Linked DNA regions of Catenuloplanes niger. Each later gene encodes a partner of the first gene's protein in a complex. Links are inferred from orthologs where the notes say so. Each region holds a gene or a part of one and is shown on either strand. Other genes may lie near its edges.

Evidence for each region.
Region 2: the proteins of rpsG (region 1) and tig are in contact, whole or in part, in a crystal structure (PDB 3GTY), measured with the Thermotoga maritima proteins. The link is inferred for Catenuloplanes niger from one-to-one orthologs. Residues at the interface, in WP_004081843.1 of Thermotoga maritima: Lys34, Lys52, Lys55, Glu59, Arg62, Gln63, Glu66, Asn67, Lys69, Val71, Arg95, Ala109, Lys110, Lys111, Gly112, Arg113, Pro114, Glu117, Glu121, Ile124, Ala125, Tyr127, Asn128, Asn129, Thr130, Gly131, Lys135, Asp139, Arg142, Met143; in WP_004081061.1 of Thermotoga maritima: Glu122, Val124, Val129, Leu130, Tyr133, Glu188, Gly259, Ile262, Tyr263, Glu266, Ser270, Glu273, Gln274, Glu277, Arg308, Gln311, Ile312, Ser315, Tyr316, Glu325, Arg329, Arg336, Leu363, Phe366, Trp367, Arg373, Leu377, Arg381, Leu384, Glu387.

What each region holds. Positions count from the first base shown.
Region 1 is NZ_JAVDYC010000001.1:3,607,236-3,610,534, forward strand. The notes cover bases 565-3,299. They hold rpsG (30S ribosomal protein S7), read right to left. Parts: upstream 2,300-3,299; coding sequence 1,829-2,299; downstream 565-1,828. Other genes in these bases: fusA (elongation factor G), read right to left, coding at 565-1,704; rpsL (30S ribosomal protein S12), read right to left, coding at 2,301-2,675; J2S44_RS15725 (hypothetical protein), read right to left, coding at 3,240-3,299. In the rest of the region: more of fusA, read right to left, coding at 1-564.
Region 2 is NZ_JAVDYC010000001.1:2,670,357-2,673,785, forward strand. Bases 326-3,190 are described here. They hold tig (trigger factor), read right to left. Parts: upstream 2,493-3,190; coding sequence 1,158-2,492; downstream 326-1,157. Other genes in these bases: J2S44_RS11515 (ATP-dependent Clp protease proteolytic subunit), read right to left, coding at 326-347; J2S44_RS11520 (ATP-dependent Clp protease proteolytic subunit), read right to left, coding at 359-991. Also shown: more of J2S44_RS11515, read right to left, coding at 1-325. UniProt on the Bacillus subtilis protein: Involved in protein export. Acts as a chaperone by maintaining the newly synthesized protein in an open conformation. Functions as a peptidyl-prolyl cis-trans isomerase.

The sequences.
Region 1 (3,299 bases):
CTTGACGCCGACCAGCGGGTAGCCCGCGAGGATGCCGTACTGCATGGCGTCCTGTGCACCGGCGTCGACCGAAGGGATGAACTCCTTCGGGATGCGACCACCGGTGACCGCGTTCACGAACTCGTACGTCGCGGCGTCGTTGTCCAGCGGCAGCGGCTCGAGGCTGACGATGACGCGGGCGTACTGGCCCGAACCACCGGTCTGCTTCTTGTGCGTGAACTCGACCTTCTCCACCTTGCGGCGGATGGTCTCGCGGTACGCCACCTGCGGCTTGCCGACGTTCGCCTCGACGTTGAACTCGCGGCGCATGCGGTCCACCAGGATGTCCAGGTGGAGCTCGCCCATGCCGGAGATGACCGTCTGGCCCGTCTCCTCGTCGTTGCGGACGCGGAAGGTCGGGTCCTCCTCGGCCAGGCGCTGGATCGCGGTGCCCAGCTTCTCCTGGTCCGACTTGGTCTTCGGCTCGATCGCCACCGAGATGACCGGCTCCGGGAACGTCATCGACTCGAGGATGACCGGGTTCGCCGGGTCGGACAGGGTGTCACCGGTGGTGGTCTGCTTCAGACCCTGGACGGCGATGATGTCGCCGGCCTGCGCCTGGGGGCGCTCCTCACGCTTGTTCGCGTGCATCTGGTAGATCTTGCCGATCCGCTCCTTGCGGTCCTTGGTGGAGTTGACCACCTGCGAACCGGAATCGAGCGTGCCGGAGTAGACCCGCACGTACGTGAGCTTGCCCAGGTGCTTGTCGGTCTGGATCTTGAAGGCCAGACCGGAGAACGGCTCGTTCTTGTCGGGCTTGCGCGACAGCGGGGTCTCGCCGTCGGTCTTGGTGCCCTCGATGGCCGGGATGTCCAGCGGCGACGGCAGGTAGTCCACCACGGCGTCGAGCATGGGCTGAACGCCCTTGTTCTTGAACGCCGAACCGGTGAGCACCGGGTTCGCCTTGCCGGAGATGGTGGCGCGGCGGATGCCGGCCTTGATCTCCTCGACCGAGAGCTCCTCGCCCTCCAGGTACTTCTCCATGATCGCGTCGTCGTTCTCGGCGAGCGTCTCAAGGAGCAGCGAACGCCAGGTCTCGGCGTCCTCCTGCAGGTCGGCCGGGATCTCCTCGATCGCGTAGTCCTCACCCTTCTGGGTCTCACCACGCCAGGTGAGAGCCTTCATGGTGATCAGGTCCACGACGCCGATGAAGTCCGACTCGTTGCCGATCGGGATCTGCAGGACGAGGGTGGTGGCGTTGAGCCGGTCCTTCATCATCTGCACGCAGCGGTAGAAGTCCGCGCCGGTCCGGTCGAGCTTGTTGACGAAGCACATCCGCGGGACGTTGTACTTGTCGGCCTGCCGCCAGACGTTCTCGGTCTGGGGCTCTACGCCGGCGACACCGTCGTAGACCGCCACAGCACCGTCCAGGACGCGCAGCGACCGCTCGACCTCGACCGTGAAGTCGACGTGGCCGGGCGTGTCGATGATCTGGATCGTGTGGCCCTTCCACTCGCACTTCGTGGCAGCGGAGGTGATGGTGATGCCACGCTCCTGCTCCTGCTCCATCCAGTCCATGGTGGCCGCGCCATCGTGGACTTCACCGATCTTGTACGTGATACCGGTGTAGAACAGGATTCGCTCAGTAGTCGTGGTCTTACCGGCATCGATGTGCGCCATGATGCCGATGTTGCGTACGTTGGCGAGCGCGTCTGCGGCGGCCACTGTAATCCCTACTTCGTCGTCTCGTCGGGTTGCTGAATCACCCGGCTCGCACCGGATGACGGTTGCGCCGGGTAATCCAGCGGTGTGCCCGGCGGCCGGCCGAGACCGGCGCCGGGCGGCTGGATTACCAGCGGTAGTGCGCGAAGGCCTTGTTGGACTCGGCCATCTTGTGCGTGTCCTCGCGCCGCTTGACGGCGGCACCGAGGCCGTTGCTCGCGTCGAGCAGCTCGTTCTGCAGCCGCTCGATCATGGTCTTCTCACGACGAGCCTTCGAGTAGGTCGTCAGCCAGCGCAGGCCCAGCGTCAGCGCGCGGGACGGGCGGACCTCGACCGGCACCTGGTAGGTCGCGCCACCGACACGGCGGCTGCGGACCTCGAGGGTCGGCTTGACGTTGTCCATGGCGCGCTTGAGCGTCACGACCGGGTCAGTGCCGGTCTTCTCCCGGCAGCCCTCGAGGGCGCCGTAGACGATGCGCTCGGCGAGCGCGCGCTTGCCGTCCATCAGGATCTTGTTCACCAGCTGGGTGACCAGCGGCGAGTTGTAAACCGGGTCCGGCGTCAGCGGCCGACGGGGAGCGGGGCCCTTACGCGGCATGTCAGCTCTTCTCCTTCTTCGCGCCGTAGCGGCTGCGCGCCTGCTTGCGGTTACGCACACCCTGGGTGTCGAGCGAACCGCGGATGATCTTGTAGCGAACGCCCGGAAGGTCCTTCACACGACCGCCACGCACGAGCACGATCGAGTGCTCCTGCAGGTTGTGACCCACACCGGGGATGTACGCGGTCACCTCGATCTGGCTGCTGAGCTTCACACGAGCGACCTTGCGCAGCGCCGAGTTGGGCTTCTTCGGGGTGGTGGTGTAGACGCGCGTGCAGACTCCGCGACGCTGGGGACTCCCCTTCAGCGCCGGCGTCTTGGTCTTACTCGTCTTCGCCTGGCGGCCCTTGCGGACCAGCTGCTGGATCGTGGGCACCGGGTACTCCGCTCCCTGTCCTGTCCGGGCCCGTCGGGCCCGTTAACTTCCGTGGCGGCCGCCCTTGTGGCGACCGGACCGTCTGTCTTACCTACCCGGCTGCGCCGGTCTTGCCTCTTGCTGCCGATCGGGGGGCCTGCTGGGAGTAGGCCTCTCGACCCCCGCGGTCGGGCGTGTCGCCCGGCGCTACGGTCGCGCGGTAAGGACTCGCGCTGGTCTGCCATTGTCGTGGTGCGCATCGCTCATCCGGGCTCTGAGTTCCGGACCGAACGGCGCACGCACAAGTTGCCCGGGCTAGCCCGGGCACGAAGGGAAAGAGTACCCACCGTGAGGGCGCTGGTCAAAACCGGACGGTAAGGAGAGCTATCTCCCCACTACACGACTCCCAACGGATCTCCGGCTTCGGACCTCACACCCGGCGCTCTGGCAACCGGAAACCCGGGATCCAGAACTCCTGATGCTGACACCTTCAGCGACGAACCACTCTGCAAAGCCAAGTGTACCCGGTCCCCAGGGACGCCATTCACTGACTCCCTACATGCCCACGGGCCGCCGGGCAAGTACCTACGACAGGCTCAGGACCACGACGATCAGCAGGGACAGCAGGGCCACCGTGGCCCCTCC
Region 2 (3,429 bases), 940 kb from region 1 along the record:
GCGGCCGCGGACGCCGCCTGGCCCAGGCACACCGTGACGATGTCCGGGCGCACGTACTGCATGGTGTCGTAGATCGCCGTCATGGCCGTGAACGAGCCACCGGGCGAGTTGATGTACATCGTGATGTCGCGGTCCGGGTCCGTCGACTCCAGCGTCAGCAGCTGGGCCATCACGTCGTTCGCCGAGGCGTCGTCCACCTGGACGCCGAGGAAGATGATCCGGTCCTCGAACATCTTGTTGTACGGGTTGGACTCCTTCACCCCGTACGACGTGCGCTCGACGAAGGAGGGAAGAACGTACCGGTTGTGCACCGGAGCGAACCGCGGGGGAAGTGTCATGTCCGTCATTGTCGCCTTCCTCAGTTCAGCGTTCCGGCGCCCTCGGGGACCTGCGTCGCCCCGGTGATCACCTTGTCGATGAAGCCGTACTCCTTGGCCGCCGCGGACGTGAACCAGCGGTCCCGGTCCGAGTCGGCCTCGATCGTGCTCTGCGTCTGCCCGGTGTGGAACGCGACGCGCTCCTGGAACATGCGCTTCGTGTAAAGCATCTGCTCCGCCTGGATCGCGATGTCCGCCGCGGTGCCGCCCAGGCCACCGGACGGCTGGTGCATCATGATCCGGGCGTGCGGCAGCGCGTAACGCTTGCCCTTCGTCCCGGCGCAGAGCAGCAGCTGGCCCATGGAGGCCGCCATGCCCATCGCGACGGTCGAGACGTCGTTGTCGATCCACTGCATGGTGTCGTAGATCGCCATGCCGGCGTAGACCGAGCCGCCGGGCGAGTTGATCCAGAAGTGGATGTCACGCTCCGGGTCCTCCGCCGCGAGCAGCAGCAACTGGGCGCAGAGGCGGTTGGCGACCGAATCGGTCACCTCGCTGCCCAGAAAGATGATCCGCTCCTTCAGCAGCCGGTTGTAGACCGAGTCGTCAAGGCCACCGGCGAGGTCGCCGCCGCCTCTGGCCAGAGGCGACGCATTGAGATGCAAGTCGGTCATGGCAGCCCTTCGCTGTTGTCCTTCGTAGGACCGACCCTAGCCCGTCATTGGGGCACTTCGTCCGTGCATGGGGCACTGTTCGCTGTAAGCGCACGCCTTCTGCCCTCAGAAGAACCAGAGCCGCCGCGGGTACGCGAACCCGCGGCGGCTCTGGGTGGTGAAACCCTTAGTGCACGTGGTGGTGCTCGTCCTGGATCGCCTCGAGCGTCACCGGGTTGCCCGCGGTGTCCTTGATCGTCACACGCTCCAGCACGATCTGCAGCGCCTTCCCGCGACGCACGTCGCCGAAGACGGCCTGCGCCTCACCCGAGCGGGCGAGCTGGTCGTAGTACTGCTGGGGCTGCATGCCGGCGCGCTGCGCGCGGTGCATGATCTCGTGACCGAACTCGTCGTCGGAGACCTGAACCTGCTCCGCCTCCGCGATCGTGTCGAGCAGCAGCTGGATCTTGACGCCCTCGGTCGCGGCCTCCTGCAGCTCGGTGTCGATCTGCTCCTCGGTCTTCTCCTCCGAGGCGAGGTAGTCCTCCAGCGACGCGCCGATGCGCTCCAGCTGGTCGGTCATCGCGGCCTTGCGCTGCTCGACCGCGTCCTTCACGACACCCTCCGGCGCCGGGATCTCGGCCGCCTCGACGATCTGCGCGAGCACCTTGTCCCGGGCCGCGTAGATCTGCTCGACCTTCTTGACCCGGGTGACCCGCTCACGGACGTCGCCCTTCAGCTCCTCCAGCGAGTCGAACTCGCTGGCCAGCTGGGCGAAGTCGTCGTCGAGCTCCGGCAGCTCCTTCTCCTTCACGGTGCGGACCGTGGTGGAGACCTCCGCGTCCTGCCCGGCGAAGTCGCCGCCGACCAGCTTCGTGGTGAACGTCGCGGACTCACCGGCGGACAGGCCCACCAGGACCTCGTCCAGACCCGGGAGCAGCTGCTGGGAGCCGACCTCGTGGGAGATGTTGGACGCGGAACCGCCCGGCACCTCCACACCGTCGACCGTCGCGGTCAGGTCGAGCTGCACGTAGTCGCCCTCGGCCGCCGGCCGCTCGACCGTCTTCAGCGTGGCGAACCGCTCGCGCAGGTTGTTGACCTGCTCGTCGATCTCGCTGTCACCGATCACCAGCTCGTCGACCTCGACCTCGATGCCGGACAGGTCCGGGATCGTCAGCTCCGGACGCACGTCGACCTCGGCCGTGAACTTCAGCGGCTCGTTGTCGGCGAACTCCGTCACGTTGACCTCGGGCCGGCCGAGCAGCTTGACGTCGTGCTCCTGCACGGCCGCGAACAGCTGCGCCGGGATCGCCTCGTTGACGGCCTCGTTCAGCACGGTCTCCCGGCCGACCCGCTGGTCGATCACGGCCGACGGGATCTTGCCGCGGCGGAAGCCGGGGATCTGCACCTGAGACGCGATCTCCCGGTACGCCTTCTTCAGGCTCGGCTCGAGCTCGGCGAACGGCACCTCGATGGCGAGCCGCACCCGAGTCGGGCTCAGAGTCTCGACGGTGCTCTTCACAGGCGTACTCCTTGATGGATCTGGGTGATGTGCGGCGTGTCCGCTGTCCTGGGCGTCTGCGCTCTGTCTGCGGTCTGCCACTGTTTCGTCTGCAGACACGCCGGCGTTACGCGCCGTCGCTCTCGCGAGTTTAGGCCGTCGTCGCGGCACGCTCGCGCCCGGGTTTGAAACCCGCGTCATCCTGTCGTCGGGGTGGCGGGATTTGAACCCACGGCCCCTCGCTCCCAAAGCGAGTGCGCTACCAAGCTGCGCCACACCCCGTGGCGCTTCGAGTGTAAGCGCCCGAAGCCCATCCCGGCTCGCCGGGCCTCGCGTACGGAACCTTCCGGTGTGGCGTGCCGGATACCGGCTTGGGAAGATCAGCCCGAGTGGGTACGCTAGGACAGCACCGCGAACCATCCGCGGCGCACGCGGACGTAGCTCAATGGTAGAGCCTCAGTCTTCCAAACTGATTACGCGGGTTCGATTCCCGTCGTCCGCTCCACTTCGGGTCACTGTGTCAACGGAGTGCGTTGACCAGGGCGTTCCGCATGCAACCCGGGGGCCGAGCCCCCGGACCCCCACGGTGTGGCTCGCTTACGTTCCGGCCTGGTTGATCTTGTGTGCCATTAACGTGCCGTTGGCGTGTCGCTAGCTCTGGGGCTTGGGCTTCTTCTTGCTGGTGTTGGGCTTCTTGGGGTTGGTTGCACTGGTGATGCGCTTGTCCATGTCGTTGGCGAGCTCGCGGTCGCGGTCGTTGGTGGCGTGCTGGTAGGTGCTCTTCGCCTGTGCCAGCGGCCCACGCGGTCGGGGTCTTCCCGCGCGGGGAAGCCGTGCGCTACCGCGAATGCGCCCTCGTGCACGGCGTGTCCGGCGAGGCGATCCGCTGGTCCGAGGGGGCGGACGGAACGCGACCAGAGTTCGGGCGGCCGGCGGCCGCGTGAAGGCGGTCGCCGCG